Regions from separate parts of the Cobetia sp. BMC6 genome, predicted to be linked through region 1. Evidence: predicted binding sites of a transcription regulator. Region 1 holds the regulator's gene; the other holds the start of a gene.
The links. Region 1 encodes LexA, which represses DNA repair genes until DNA is damaged. Its sites were predicted from a motif close to TACTGTNTANNTANACAGTA; they were not measured.
Positions count from the first base shown of each region.

Region 2: the regulator LexA is predicted to act here: its motif matches at 5,516-5,535, upstream of recA (recombinase RecA).

Region 1 is NZ_JAKUMF010000002.1:286,572-294,336, forward strand. Features, by position in the region: gene pyk (pyruvate kinase) at 64-1,533, opposite strand; gene topA (type I DNA topoisomerase) at 2,292-4,934, shown strand; gene MKZ40_RS05490 (DUF6586 family protein) at 4,934-5,413, shown strand; gene MKZ40_RS05495 (hypothetical protein) at 5,666-5,905, shown strand; gene lexA (transcriptional repressor LexA) at 6,009-6,638, opposite strand; gene MKZ40_RS05505 (TetR/AcrR family transcriptional regulator) at 7,179-7,765, shown strand, end outside.
Region 2 is NZ_JAKUMF010000006.1:141,242-149,006, reverse strand. Features, by position in the region: gene MKZ40_RS12570 (aspartate kinase) at 1-562, opposite strand, end outside; gene alaS (alanine--tRNA ligase) at 672-3,275, opposite strand; gene MKZ40_RS12560 (regulatory protein RecX) at 3,518-4,102, opposite strand; gene recA (recombinase RecA) at 4,335-5,402, opposite strand; gene MKZ40_RS12550 (CinA family protein) at 5,618-6,154, opposite strand; gene mutS (DNA mismatch repair protein MutS) at 6,321-7,765, shown strand, end outside.

The sequences.
Region 1 (7,765 bases):
GATGGGGCAATGTCGCTGGCCTCGCGCCCCGAAAGGCCCGGGGCGGGAGGCCAGCGAGGCCGATCAGTCGATGGTGCTGCCGACAGTGACGATCTTCATGGTGTTGGTGCCGCCATGTGCGTTCATCTGGTCGCCACGGGTCAGGATCACCAGGTCACCGCGAGTCGCGATGCCGCGAGCTTCCAGTTCCGCGATGGCGCGGCGGTTGATTTCCGCCGCCGGCAATTCGCTGGAATCGAAGGGCAGTGACACCACGCCACGGTAGAGCGCCATGCGACGCTGGGTCTTCTGATCCTGTGCCAGGCCGACGATTGGCAGGCCGGAGCGGATGCGCGAGGCGATCAGCGGGGTATAGCCGGATTCCGTCATGCACACGATGGCCACGACACCGGTCAGGTGGTTGGCGGCATACATCGCGGACAGCGCGATGGTCTCGTCGGTCTTGCTGAAGCCTTCGTGGATGCGGTGCTGGGATTCCTGCGCGGCACGCTCACGTTCGGCGCCCAGGCAGACGCGATCCATGGTCTCGATGGTCTCGACCGGGAAGTCGCCGGCGGCGGTCTCGGCCGACAGCATCACGGCGTCGGTGCCGTCGAGCACGGCATTGGCGACGTCGAAGACTTCGGCGCGGGTCGGCAGCGGCGCGCTGATCATGGATTCCATCATCTGGGTGGCCGTGATGACCACGCGGTTGAGGCTGCGCGCGCGGCGGATCATGCGCTTCTGCACGCCGATCAGCTGAGCATCGCCAATCTCGACGCCCAGATCGCCACGCGCCACCATCACGCCTTCACTGGCGAGGATGATGCCATCCAGCACGGCGTCGTCGGCGACGGCTTCGGCGCGCTCGACCTTGGCGATCAGGCCGATGTCACGGCCTTCCTCGCCCAGCAGTTCACGTGCCAGCTGCATGTCGGCGCCGCTGCGCGGGAAGGACACGGCCAGATAGTCGACACCGATATCGATGGCGGTCTTCAGATCAGCCTTGTCCTTGTCGGTCAGGGCTTCGGCAGACAGGCCACCGCCTTGCTTGTTGATGCCCTTGTTGTTGGACAGCTTGCCGCCGACCTTGACGGTGGTGTGGATCTCGTTGCCCTTGAGCTCATTGACCTCGAGCACCACACGGCCATCGTCGAGCAGTAGCACGTCGCCCGCGGCAACGTCATCGGCCAGTTCCTGGTAGTCACAGCCGACGCGCTCGGCGGTGCCTTCATCTCGGCCCAGGCCGATATCGAGGATGAACGACTGGCCTTCGCTCAGCTTGACGGCGGTATCCTTGAAGCGCGCGATGCGGATCTTCGGACCCTGCAGGTCGCCCAGCACGGCGACGCTGCGGCCCTGGGCGGCGGCGGCCTGGCGTACGGCCTCGGCGCGCATGCGGTGATCTTCGGGGCTACCGTGGGAGAAGTTGAGGCGTACCACATCGACTCCGGCACGAATCATCGCGTCGAGCACACCCGGCTTGTCACTGGCAGGGCCGAGAGTGGCGACAATCTTGGTGCGGCGGATCGGGCCGTTGAACGCGTGCGGCATGAAAGCATACTCCTTGAACACTGGCGTGATGGACTGGCTGATAACGCAAACCAGGTTGTTGTCATTTTACTACATTGAAGGCTGAAAGGGAGCCTGTCGAGTATCGTCGGCTGTCGTTGTCCATTCTCGTGATCACGATCGGGACTGCAAGGGGGGGCGTGAAGTCTGCCGAGAGATTGTTGCGAATACGTTGCCGTGGGTACGCGGACACGGGCTGGGGCCTGAGGGTCTGTCGCGCTACGTCATGCGGGGCGGCCCGCCATTTCGACGCCTGACAGCCAGGCGTCGCAGGCTCTGCGGCAGCGTCGTGGTGACCGCCCCGTCACGCCAATGTCCGCTGGCTGGCTTTCACTGACAGCCATTCCAGTGCTACCTATATAGTGGCAATACCCTGCTGAGCGAAATTTCCGCTCATCGGCCCAGCGCAGGCCCCTGTACCGGACCCGTTGACCGCGGTCATGTGCTGGTGACCTATGCTCAAACCCGGCTCGGAGGCCGGATTGCCCGCGACCACATGCCTGACGGCTGTCGATGTCATTCGGCGCAAGCCGCATGCTGACGTGGCGGGTGGCAGGGCATGTCTCGAGGCTGTCGCAGAGGCACCCTGTCGAGCCGTCCCGTCGAGGCGTCAGTCTCAACATTGCTGGTCAGCGCTGAAATGCTGGGGTAGGGTAGGCGCATTTTTCGGCTGGGACAAAACCCAGCGCGACGAGTCATTCGCCGGCGCAATCAGCGCCGGCCAGGAGATGCGAGCAACCATGGGCAAGTCACTGGTGATCGTCGAGTCGCCTGCCAAGGCCAAGACCATCAACAAGTATCTCGGCAACGACTTCGTGGTGAAGTCGAGTGTCGGGCACATCCGCGACCTGCCGACCAGCGGTAGCGGCAAGCAGGCCACCGACCCCAAGGAACGTGCCCGTCAGGCGGCGGAGACTCGCAAGATGTCGCCCGAGGCCAAGGCGGCTCACAAGGCACAGAAGGCCAAGACCCAGTTGATCCGCCGCATGGGGGTCGACCCGGAGAATGGCTGGGAGGCGCATTACGAGATCTTGCCCGGCAAGGAGAAGGTCGTTTCCGAGCTGACGCGTCTGGCCGAGAAGGCCGACACCATCTATCTCGCGACGGATCTTGACCGCGAAGGTGAGGCGATTGCCTGGCACCTGCGCGAGACCATCGGTGGCGACGATTCGCGTTACAAGCGCGTGGTGTTCAACGAGATCACCAAGAAGGCGATCACGGCAGCCTTCGATGAGCCGGGCGAGCTGAAGATGGACCGCGTGCATGCCCAGCAGGCGCGCCGCTATCTGGATCGCGTCGTGGGCTTCATGGTCTCGCCGCTGCTGTGGGCCAAGGTCGCCCGTGGTCTGTCCGCCGGTCGTGTGCAGTCGGTCGCCGTGCGTCTGATCGTCGAGCGCGAGCGCGAGATCCGCGCCTTCATCCCCGAAGAGTTCTGGGATGTCCACGCTGAGCTGGCCGCCGCCAGTGGTGAGGCGATCCGTTTCGAGCTGGCACGTCAAGATGGCAAGGCCTTCCGTCCGACCAGCGAGAAGGAGACGATGGATCGCATCGCGGCGCTGCGCACGGCCAGACTCGCGATCACCAATCGTGAAGACAAGCCGACGCGCTCCAAGCCGAACGCGCCGTTCATCACCTCCACCCTGCAGCAGGCGGCCAGTGGTCGTCTCGGCTTCTCGGTCAAGAAGACCATGATGATGGCCCAGCGTCTCTACGAGGCGGGTTACATCACCTACATGCGTACTGACTCGACCAATCTGTCGGCGGACGCGGTGGCCACGGCGCGCGACTTCATCAGCGAAGAATACGGCAGCAACTACCTTCCCGAAACGGCCAACGTCTACTCCAGCAAGGAAGGCGCCCAGGAAGCGCACGAAGCGATTCGTCCTTCCGAAGTGTCGCGCCGTGCGACGGATCTCGCCGGCATGGAGCGTGACGCCGAGCGTCTGTATGAGCTGATCTGGCGCCAGTTCGTGGCCTGTCAGATGCTGCCGGCCGAATACCTGTCGTCCACGCTGACCATCGAAGTGGATGGCTATGAGCTGCGCGCCAAGGGCCGTGTGCTCAAGTTCGACGGCTACACGCGTGTCATGAAGCCGATGGGCAAGAAGGAAGAGGACCAGTCGCTGCCGGATCTTGCCATCGGCGAGAAGCTGGACCTGGTCGAGCTGCAGCCGCTGCAGCACTTCACCAAGCCCACGGCGCGTTACACCGAGGCCAGCCTGGTCAAGGAGCTGGAAAAGCGTGGTATCGGTCGTCCGTCCACCTATGCCGCCATCATCTCCACCATCCAGGACCGTGGCTACGTGGCGCTGGAAAACCGTCGCTTCTATGCCGAGAAACTGGGCGACATCGTCACCGATCGCCTCAGCGAGTCCTTCAAGGATCTGATGGACTTCGGCTTCACGGCGCGCATGGAAGACTACCTCGATGAGGTGGCCAACGGTGGGCGCAACTGGCGCGAGCTGCTGGACACCTTCTACGCCGAGTTCAAGGCCGAGCTGGACCACGCCCAGTCCGAAGAGGGCATGCGTCCGAACCAGCCGGTGCCGACGGACATCGCCTGCCCGACCTGCGGGCGTGAGATGCAGATCCGTACCGCCTCGACCGGGGTCTTCCTGGGCTGTTCCGGCTACAACCTGCCGCCCAAGGAGCGCTGCAAGACCACCATCGATCTGCTGCCGGGCGATGAGGCCGTGGCGGCCGATGCCGGTGAAGATGCCGAGACGGATGCGCTGCGCGCCAAGCGTCGCTGCCCGATCTGTGCCACCGCGATGGACAGCTACCTGATCGATGAGCAGCGCAAGCTGCACGTCTGCGGCAATAGCCCGGACTGTGTCGGTCACGAGGTCGAGGAAGGTCAGTTCCGCATCAAGGGCTACGATGGCCCGGTGATCGAGTGCGACAAGTGCGGTTCCGACATGCAGCTCAAGACCGGGCGTTTCGGCAAGTACTTCGGCTGCACCAACGAGAATTGCAAGAATACCCGCAAGCTGCTCAAGTCCGGTGAAGTGGCGCCGCCGAAGATGGACCCGATTCCGATGCCGGAACTTGCCTGCGTCAAGGTCGAGGACCACTACGTGCTGCGCGACGGCGCCAGTGGCCTGTTCCTGGCGGCCAGCCAGTTCCCCAAGAATCGCGAGACGCGCCCGCCGCTGGTCAAGGAGCTCAAGGCGCACGCCGACGAGTTGCCGGAGAAGTATCACTTCATTCTCGAGGCCCCGGATCAGGACCCGGATGGACGTCCGGCACAGATTCGCTTCTCGCGCAAGGTCAAGGCTCAGTACGTCATGACCGATGAAGATGGCAAGGCGACCGGCTGGAAGGCGACCTACGACAACGGCCGCTGGGTCGTCGAGGACAAGCGCAAGGGAGCCAAGAGCTGATGAGCCAGCGTGCCCGTACCAATCAGCTGCTGTATCAGGCCGAGTTGCTGCTGGCCCAGTCAGCGGTCTCTGGCGACGATGAGCATGCCGTGGCGCGTCGCATGGCCGGTGAAGAGGGCGCGCTCGCCCTGCTGGAGCTGGCGCTGGCCTCATTGCTGGAAGAGTGTGCCGTGACGGCGCGCTGGCCGCAGGGGAGCTGGCGCGAGCGCTTGGCCACACCACCGACGCCCATTGCCGAGGTCGAGCAGCTGCGCAGCCTGCTGGAACGTCCTGACAGCTGGTTGTCTGAGCTGATCGCGGATGTGACTCGTCTGCATGAAGAGGGTGGCGTCGCTCGCCGCGAGGAATCGCGTTCGCGGGGTGATGGTCTGATCATCGCGGCAGCCTCGAGCGACTCGCTGGCCGAGCGTCTCAGCGCCGCCATCACGGCATTCAAGGCGCTGCTGCCGCAGCTGCGCGAATCGAGCGTCGAGTGGTAGGTCAAGGCGCTGATATGGCGCTGCACGCTGGTGATGACTGGCGCATGGCGATCGGGTGACGTTTCGCCTTCACGGGTGCTAGACTGATCGCATTGTGGCAAGCCCTGCACTCTCCGGTACGACCATGGCTCTGGCTGTGGTCGTACTTTTTTCTGCGTCGCTGATGGCAACGCGGTGCCGGGCTTGCCAGCCGTCGCGCTGACGATTACAACGACGCCGGTATCTCACGAGGTGCCGTGCAGGAGGAATGACGTGTCCGATCCCGCCGTACTTGAAATTGTGCAAATGGAAGATGGTGAAGTGATTCTGCGCGCCGCGGAAAGCGAAGGTGAGCCGCTGCTCAGCATTCGCATTTCAGACGAGGCCGCTGATCTGCTGCGTGACAATCGTTTCGAGGTCGCGCGTGAGATGATCGACCACGCCATCACCCGGACTCGCCTCTGGGATGGCGAAGAAGACGAGGATGAGCAGTCAGAAGGCATCGTGCACTGATGCATCGCTCGCGCTTCGCGCACAAAAAAACCCGCCTCGAGGCGGGTTTTTTTGTGCAATGCGTGCGGCTTTTCTGTTGCTTAAAGCGCAGCTGGTCAAGGACTCAGTGCAGGCCACCATCGCGGATGACGCCTACCCCGAGACCCTCGATCTCCAGGCTGTCCGTGCGCAGGTCGACCTTGATCGGTGAGAAGTCCTCGTTTTCGGCTTCCAGCCACACGTAGTGCCCGTCACGACGGAAGCGCTTGACGGTGACTTCATCTCCCAGGCGTGCCACCACGATCTGCCCGTCACGCACGCTGGTGGTGCGGTGCACGGCCAGCAGGTCGCCTTCCAGAATTCCCACATCCTTCATCGACACGCCGCGCACACGCAGCAGGTAGTCGGCAGCCGGCGAGAAGTAGTCGCTCGGCAGCGGGCAGTGACGGTCGATATGCTCGCTGGCAAGAATCGGGCTGCCGGCGGCCACTTCCCCGATCACCGGCAGACCATCGTTGGCGCTCTCGTCGACGTCAGCCAGCGACGGCACGCGAATGCCGCGTGAGGTGCCCGGCACCATCTCGATGGCGCCCTTGCGCTTGAGGGCACGCAGATGCTCCTCGGCGGCATTCGGCGAGCGGAAGCCCAGCGCCTGGGCGATTTCGGCCCGCGTCGGCGGGTAGCCAGAGGACTTGATGGTCTTGATGATGAAGTCGAAGACATCCTGCTGGCGCGGAGTAAGCGGCTGGGTCATGGCATTGCCTTTGGCCTGGGCGGCATCTTGAGCTGACGGCACGGGGTGTGCATCCATACAACTGTCATTGTATCCAGTCATGGCAGTCATGCAAGGCATCGTGGCTTGTGTGGAGGCCTCAAAGGGCAGGTAGTCGTCGAGATATCGCTGTCTGCCGACTTGGCTTGTCGATATCCAAGGCAAGCTGTCGAGAGGGCAATCCGGTGTGGCCCTGCGGGGTGGTCTGTCACCGAGCACGGCGAGTCCTTGAATCGGAACGGTCTGCATTGAAGGAATATCAGGCTCGACTAAACCTTTGGCGTTTGAAACGCGAGAGAATTGTCAGTCGTGACATGGCGCGCTAGAATCAAAGTGTTTCAAACGAATGTTCGCCGATGGCAGTGTTCGGATGTGTCGTGCTCACGTGTGCCGTGGTCAAACGAGCCGATATCGTACGTGGCCTTCCGGTGAACCTGCACCACCTCATGAGAGAGTCGCCGCGCGGCGCTTGCGTCGTGACCTACGACTCCAGTCCTCTTCTACCTGACAAGGGTTCCGCCCATGGCCCAGACCGATACCGTTACCCGCATCCTCGATACTGCCGAGGTGCTGTTCGCCGAGCGTGGTTTCGCCGAGACCTCACTGCGCAACATCACCAGCAAGGCCAAGGTCAATCTGGCGGCGGTGAACTACCACTTCGGGTCCAAGAAATCGCTGATCCAGGCGGTCTTCGCGCGCTATCTCGATCCATTCAGCGAGCGTTTCCACGCGGCGCTCGACAGTGTCGAGCAGCAATACGCCGGGCGTCAGGTGCCGCTTGAGGTCCTGCTGGAGGTGATGGCGCGTACCGTGCTGGAGGTGCCGGCCGAGCGCAACAGCCTGCGCACCTTCATGCGCCTGCTCGGGCTTGCCTACACTCAGGGTCAGGGCCATATGCGGCGCTATATCCGCGAGCATTACGGCACGGTCTTCAGCCGCTTCGCCGAGCTTCTGAAGCTTGCGACCCCTGATCTGCCGGACAACGAGCGCTTCTGGCGCCTGCACTTCATGCTCGGTAGCGTGATCTTCACCTTCTCGGGCCTGGATGCACTGCGGGATATCGAGGAGGCCGAGTATGGCCATCACACCACGGTGCGTGAGCTGATCCA
Region 2 (7,765 bases), on a different contig from region 1:
TGGAGCACACGCGCGGGTCAGTGGTATAGACACCATCGACATCGGTGTAGATCTGGCACTCATCCGCCTTCAGTGCGGCAGCCAGGGCAACACCGGTGGTATCAGAGCCACCACGACCCAGCGTCGTGATGTTGCCCTCCTCATCGACACCCTGGAAGCCTGCCACCACGACCACCTTGCCATCGTCGAGGTCTTCACGCAGGTCATCGGTATCGATGCGCTGGATACGCGCCTTGGTGTGCGCGCTATCGGTGCGGATTCCCACCTGCGCCCCCGTGTATGAGGTCGCATCGACGCCGATCTTCTGCAGCGCCATGGCCAGCAGGGAAATGGTGACCTGCTCGCCAGTGGAGACCAGCATGTCCATCTCGCGCGGTGTCGGGTCATCATTGATCTCGCTGGCGAGACCGATCAGTCGATTGGTCTCGCCACTCATGGCAGAGACGACCACGACAATCTGATGGCCTTCATCGCGGAATCGCTTGACCTTCTCGGCGACGGCCTTGATCCGCTCCACCGAGCCGACCGAAGTGCCTCCGAACTTCTGAACGTATAGCGCCATGTGCGTTTCCGTTATCCGTGTCCGTTTGCGTTGTCCCCACATGAAGCTCATGTGAGCCCAAAAAGAGGCCGGGTCTCCCCAGGAGGAGCCCGGCCTTCATCTTGTACTGTCAGCCCAGCTGGGCGTCTACCCATGATGGCACACCGGCCAGTGCGCCCGGAAGCGAGGCGGCATCACTGCCACCGGCCTGGGCCATGTCAGCACGACCGCCACCCTTGCCGCCGACCTGCTCGGCCACGTGGCGTACCAGGTCACCCGCCTTGACGCGCGAGGTCAGGTCGTCGGTGACACCGGCGATCAGGCTGACCTTGTCACCGTCCGCGACGCCGAGCACCAGGATGCCGGAACCGAGCTTGGACTTGAGGTCATCCATCAGGCCGCGCAGCTCCTTGCCGGAAACGCCTTCGACCTGTTTGGCCAGCACCTTGATGCCCTGGACATTCGCGATGTCGCTGAGCATGTCGCTGGCCGAGGCAGATGCCAGCTTGGCCTTGAGGCGCTCAAGCTCCTTCTCGAGGCCGCGGTTGCGCTCCAGCAGGCTGCCAACGCGCTCCTCGACCTGTTCCGGCTTGGCCTTGAGACGCTCACCGAGGCGAGTCAGGGTCGCTTCCTGCGCAAGCAGGAAGTCACGCGCGGCGCGACCGGTGATGGCCTCGATACGACGCACGCCGGACGCGATACCGGTTTCGGCGAGAATGTGCATCTGGCCGATGTCGCCGCTGCGCTTGACGTGAGTCCCGCCGCACAGCTCGATGGAGAAGGCGTCCTGACCGATGGTCAGCACGCGGACCTCCTCACCATACTTGGCATCGAAGAGTGCCGCTGCGCCGCGCGCCTTGGCCTCATCGAGGCTCATGAACTCGATGGTGGTCTCGGCGTTGGCGAGGATCTGCGCGTTGACGATGCGCTCGACCTCGGACAGCTGCTCGGCCGTCATCGCTTCAAAGTGGCTGAAGTCGAAGCGCAGACGCTCGGCCGTGACCAGCGAGCCCTTCTGCTGAACGTGCTCGCCCAGCACCAGACGCAGCGCTTCGTGCAGCAGGTGCGTAGCGGAGTGGTTGCGCACGGAAGCCGCACGCAGCTCGGCATCGACCTGCGGACGCACCTTGTCACCGACCTTGAGAGCGCCTTCGATCAGCACACCGTGGTGCAGGTGATGGCCGGTCTGCTTCTGGGTATCGCTGACCTGAAAGCGGCCGCCGTCCAGATGCAGATAGCCGGTGTCACCGGCCTGGCCACCTGACTCGCCGTAGAACGGGGTGGTGTCGAGCACCACGATGCCCTTGGTGTCCACCTCGAGTTGCTCGACGGCATTGCCTTCGGCGTCGAACAGCGAGGTGACGGTGGCTTCCCCTTCCAACTGGTCGTAACCGGTGAAGACAGTCTCGCCTTCCAGCACCAGGTTGGCGGAGTAGTCGCCGCCGAAGTTGCTGGCGGCACGGGCGCGATCACGCTGTGCTTCCAGGGCCGCCTGGAAACCTGCCTCATCGAGGATCAGCTCGCGCTCGCGGCAGATGTCGGCGGTCAGGTCATACGGGAAGCCGTAGGTGTCGTAGAGCTTGAAGATGGTCTCGCCGTCGAGGGTATTGCCCTCGAGGCCAGCGATGGCTTCTTCCAGAAGCTTCATGCCATGTTCCAGCGTACGCGCGAACTGCTCTTCTTCCTTGAGCAGCACCCGTTCGATCTGCTCGCGTGCGGCGCGCAGTTCCGGATAGGCATCGCCCATCTCGCTGTCGAGAGCCGCGACCAGCTTGTAGAAGAAGCTGCCACGCGCGCCCAGCTTGTGACCATGACGCACGGCGCGACGGATGATGCGACGCAGCACGTAGCCACGGCCTTCGTTGGAGGGCAGCACGCCATCGGCGATCAGGAAGGCGCACGAGCGGATGTGGTCAGCCACCACACGCAGTGACGGCGTGGCGATGTTGTCGTGACCGATGATCTCGGCCGCGGCGGCCAGCAGATTCTGGAACAGGTCGATCTCGTAGTTGGAGTGCACGCCCTGCATCACGGCCGCGACACGCTCCAGGCCCATGCCGGTATCGATGGACGGCTTGGGCAGCGGGTGCAGCGTACCCTCGGCGTCACGGTCGAACTGCATGAAGACCAGGTTCCAGATCTCGATGTAGCGATCGCCATCTTCGTCCGGGCTGCCCGGCGGGCCACCGGCGACGTCTTCGCCATGGTCATAGAAGATCTCGGAGGACGGGCCACACGGGCCGGTGTCGCCCATCTGCCAGAAGTTGTCCTCGTCGAGACGCGAGAAGCGGTTCTGATCGATGCCGACCTCGTTGAACCAGATATCACGGGCTTCGTCATCGCTGACGTGCACGGTGACCCAAAGCTTCTCCTTCGGCAGGCCGAGTTCTTCGGTCAGAAACTTCCAGGCGAACTGGATGGCTTCACGCTTGAAGTAGTCGCCGAAGCTGAAGTTGCCCAGCATCTCGAAGAAGGTGTGGTGACGGGCGGTATAACCGACGTTGTCCAGGTCATTGTGCTTGCCACCGGCGCGCACGCAGCGCTGCGCGGAGGTCGCACGGCTGTAGCCACGCGGGTCACGACCCAGGAAGACATCCTTGAAGGGCACCATGCCGGCGTTGGTGAACAGCAGGGTCGGGTCGTTGTTCGGCACCAGAGAGCTGGTGGGAACGATGGTATGGCCCTGCTTCTCGAAATAGGTCAGGAAGGCGTTTCTGATTTCTGCGCTTTTCATAGAGGTTCCGTAGCGATGTGCGTAAAGACGCTCCGGGGGTCTTCTGCATGACTTCCGCATGGTTTCTGCATATTCATCCATGTGGGTATGCATGGAGGTGCAATGAAAAGCATGAAAGAAGGCGCCTGCCCCGTGCCGTCGCAAGACGACCTAGTATAACGTCTGTTCGCGCAAGCTAAAGGGGGGGAAATGTCCTGAAGCGCCGGTTTGCGCGTCATGAGAGCCAAACAGATGCTCGCCAGCTAGCCATCTTCCTCCTCATCACTCCAGGCGGACTCCATGGCATAGCGCAGCTGCTCATAGTCGAAGCCGCGCTGGAGCAGAAAGCGTTCGCGCCGTGCGCGCTCCTTTTGTCCCTCGCCGGGGCCGGAAAAGCGCCTGGCCAGCGTCTCGCGCGCCAGCTCGAAGAAATCCACCGCCTCGACATGGCCGAAGGCATCCGGCGTCGGGTCACTGGCGGCACGCATGACGGCATTGAGCGTCTCGCTATCGATACCACGCTGGCGCAGCTCCTGCTGGATACGCCTCGGCCCCTGCCCGCGCAGGACGCGCGCCCGCAGGAAGCTGGCGGCAAAGCGCTCATCGGATTGCAGGCCCTCCTCGGCCATGCGCTCCAGCACCTCCTCGATCAGCAGCTCGACCTCATCGCGACTCAAGGTCGCCTGCGCGCCCTCCTCGCCCGCGGCTTGCCGCTCTGCCAACTCGTCATCGCTGACCGCCCGCAGGTAGTCACGCTCCTTGAGATAGTCGTGCAGCTCGCGGCGACTATGTTCGCGGCGCGCCAGTCGCGCGATGGCATCATTGCGCGCACGCCGTTGCGGCGTCATCGCACCTGAGTCGAGCGGTTGATATTCAGGCCCGCCCATTTCAGCGCTGTCATCGTGCATGGTCATGCTCTCCGGGGTTGAGCAGAAGGACATCGATGGACGTGAACGCAAGGCGCCCGCCTCCGAGTCATCGGGGCGGGCGCCTTGCGTTCATCGCACCGGGTCGGAAACGACACGCTGCGATGACGCCAGCCTGACGGCCGGCGCTCTTGCTCTTTCTTCTGGACGAGCCTCAATCGAGATCGATATCCAGGTCGTCTTCACTCTCGGCGGCCGCGGCCTCTTTCGACTCTTCCTTGGCTTCCGGGGCTGCCAGCAACTGGGCGCGGATCTGGGTTTCAATCTCCTCCATGATGGCGGGATTGTCTTCCAGGTACTGGGCGGAGTTGGCCTTGCCCTGGCCGATCTTGCTGCCCTGATAGCTGTACCAGGCACCTGACTTGCCGACCAGACCACACTGCACACCCAGGTCGATCACCTCACCGGCGTGATAGATGCCCTTGCCGTAGAGAATCTGGAACTCGGCCTGACGGAACGGCGGCGCGACCTTGTTCTTGACGACCTTGACGCGGGTCTCGTTACCGGTGACTTCATCACCGGACTTCACGGAACCGGTACGACGGATATCCAGACGCACGCTGGAGTAGAACTTCAGTGCGTTACCGCCAGTCGTGGTTTCGGGGCTGCCGAACATCACGCCGATCTTCATGCGGATCTGGTTGATGAACACCACCATGCAGTTGGCGTTCTTGATGTGACCGGTCACCTTGCGCAGCGCCTGGGACATCAGACGCGCCTGCAGGCCAACGTGTGAGTCGCCCATCTCGCCTTCGATCTCGGCACGCGGCGTCAGCGCTGCCACGGAGTCGACGATGATGACGTCAACACCGCCGGAACGTACCAGCATGTCGACGATCTCGAGCGCCTGCTCACCGGTGTCCGGCTGGGAGACCAGCATCTCGTCCAGATTGACGCCCAGCTTCTCGGCGTAGGACGGATCCAGTGCGTGCTCGGCATCGATGAAGGCACACACCTTGCCCTGCTTCTGCGCCTGGGCGATGACCGAGAGGGTCAGTGTCGTCTTGCCCGAGGATTCCGGGCCGTAGATCTCGACCACGCGCCCGAAGGGCAGGCCGCCGATGCCGAGTGCGATATCCAGCCCCAGAGAACCGGTGGAAACCGACGGGATGGCCACACGCGGGGCATCGCCCATGCGCATGACGGCGCCCTTGCCGAACTGGCGCTCGATCTGGGACAGCGCCGCGTTCAGCGCCTTGGTACGATTGTCGTCCTTTGCCATGTGGCCTCCTGTCGAACGGCGGAGCCACACGGGCTGCCACCTGGAATAGAGAATTCTGTCACTGAGAGCTGAGCAGACACCGTCAGACTAGCGGCTGAGGTGCCGTGGCAAAACCCTGTATACATGGACAGTATAATGCCGCAAGTTGCGTCGCTCTGCCAGTCCGGTGGTGCGCTTTTTCAGGCAGCACCCCCAACGCGGGGCTTGCATCGGACTCACGCGTCTTCGGTGCCGATCTGCAAGGCCTCCACGCGCTTGATCAAGCCCTGCAACGCCTCCCGCACGGCGGCGTCACGCACCGCCTGCCGGTCGCCGGGAAAGTGACAGCAGCGTGCCTGCTGGCGCGCCTCGCTCCCCCACGCCAGCCACACGGTGCCGACGGGCTTCTCGTCACTTCCCCCGCCGGGGCCGGCCACGCCGCTGATCGCCACCCCCAGCTCAGCGCCGCTGTCGCGACAGGCGCCCCGCACCATCTCGCACACGACCGCCTCGGAGACGGCGCCGAAAGTTTCAAGCGATGCCTCACTGACCCCCAGCAGGCGCTGCTTGGTGGCATTGGAATAGGTCACGTAGCCCGCATCGAAATAGCTGGAGCTGCCGGCAATCGCCGTGATCGCGGCACTCACGCCGCCCCCGGTGCACGACTCGGCGGTGGTGACGCGCACGCCGCGCGCGATCGCCAGCGCCTGCAACTGCTCAGCCAGAGCATTCACGCACGCAGCCTCGGGTGTCGTACCAGTCAATTGGCTCACGAACTTTCTCCCTGTAAAGGTCATCAAGTGAAAAGGGCAGCGAGCATGAGACATCACAGGCATTGGAGCCGGCCGCGCCAGTCCGTAGAATATCGCGCATCCCGCATGCCGTGTTCTCGCATGTGTGCTTTTTCCCATTGCAGTGCAGTCAAGGAAGTCCATGGCCATGGCCAAGAACAGCGCGCCCCAGATGACGCCGATGATGACGCAGTACATGAAGATCAAACGCGAGCACCCCGGCGTGCTGCTGTTCTATCGCATGGGCGACTTCTATGAACTGTTTCATGAGGACGCAAAACGCGCAGCACAACTGCTCGATATCACGTTGACGGCGCGCGGCAGCTCCGGCGGTTCACCGATCCCCATGGCAGGGGTGCCCTACCACAGCGCCGAAGGTTATCTGGCACGTCTGGTCAAGATGGGCGAATCGGTGGCCATCTGTGAGCAGATCGGTGACCCGGCGACCAGCAAGGGGCCTGTCGAGCGCAAGGTGGTGCGTATCGTCACGCCGGGGACGCTGCATGATGAGGCGCTGCTGGATGCCAGCCGCGACAACCTGCTGGTGGCGCTGCACCGTGATGGAGAGACCTGGGGCCTGGCCGCTCTCGAGCTCTCCTCCGGTCGCTTCAGCGTGCTCGAGGTCAATGGTGATGACGAGCTGCTGGCCGAGATCCAGCGCCTGTCGCCTGCCGAAGTCATGGTCGGCGAAAGCCGTACCCTCCCCGCCAGCCTGTCCTCGCGCCCAGGCCTGACCCGCCAGAGCGATTGGCACTTCGATCACGAGACTGCCTTGCGCCTGCTGTGCGATCAGTTCGGCGTCCAGGACCTCAACGGCTTTGGCTGCAGCCACCTGACGCGCGCCGTCACGGCAGCCGGTGCCCTGCTCGACTATGCTCGCGACACCCAGCGCACCGGCCTGCCCCACGTGACCGCGCTGGCCGTCGAAAGCCGCGATGACTCGGTGGTGATCGATGCCGCCAGCCGCCGCAACCTCGAGATCGATACCAACCTGGGTGGCACCGGCGACAACACGCTGGCCAGCGTGCTTGACGTCACCGCGACCGCGATGGGCTCACGCCTGCTCAAGCGCTGGCTCAACCGCCCGCTGCGCGATCAGCGCCAGATCGGCCAGCGTCAGGCGGCGGTACAGCGTCTACTGGATGGCGACTACCCCTTCGAACTGCAAGGCCTGCTCAAGCGCATCGGAGATGTGGAGCGCATCCTCGCCCGTGTCGCGCTGCGCAGCGCACGCCCCCGTGACATGGCACGCCTGCGCGATGGTCTCAACACCCTGCCCGAGCTGCGCGCCGTGCTCGCCAGCGTCGAGAAAGGCAGCGCCATCGATGACCTGCGCGATGCCATCCGCCTGTTCCCGGCACTTTCCGCGATGCTCAGCGAGGCGCTGGTCGAGAATCCGCCGGTGGTGCTGCGCGATGGTGGCGTGATCGCCGATGGCTACGACGATGAGCTGGACGAGTATCGCGGCCTGTCCGAGAACGCCGGCCAGTATCTGGTCGCACTCGAGACTCGCGAGCGCGAGCGCACCGGCCTGAGCAACCTCAAGGTCGGCTACAACCGCGTGCATGGCTACTTCATCGAACTGCCGCGCTC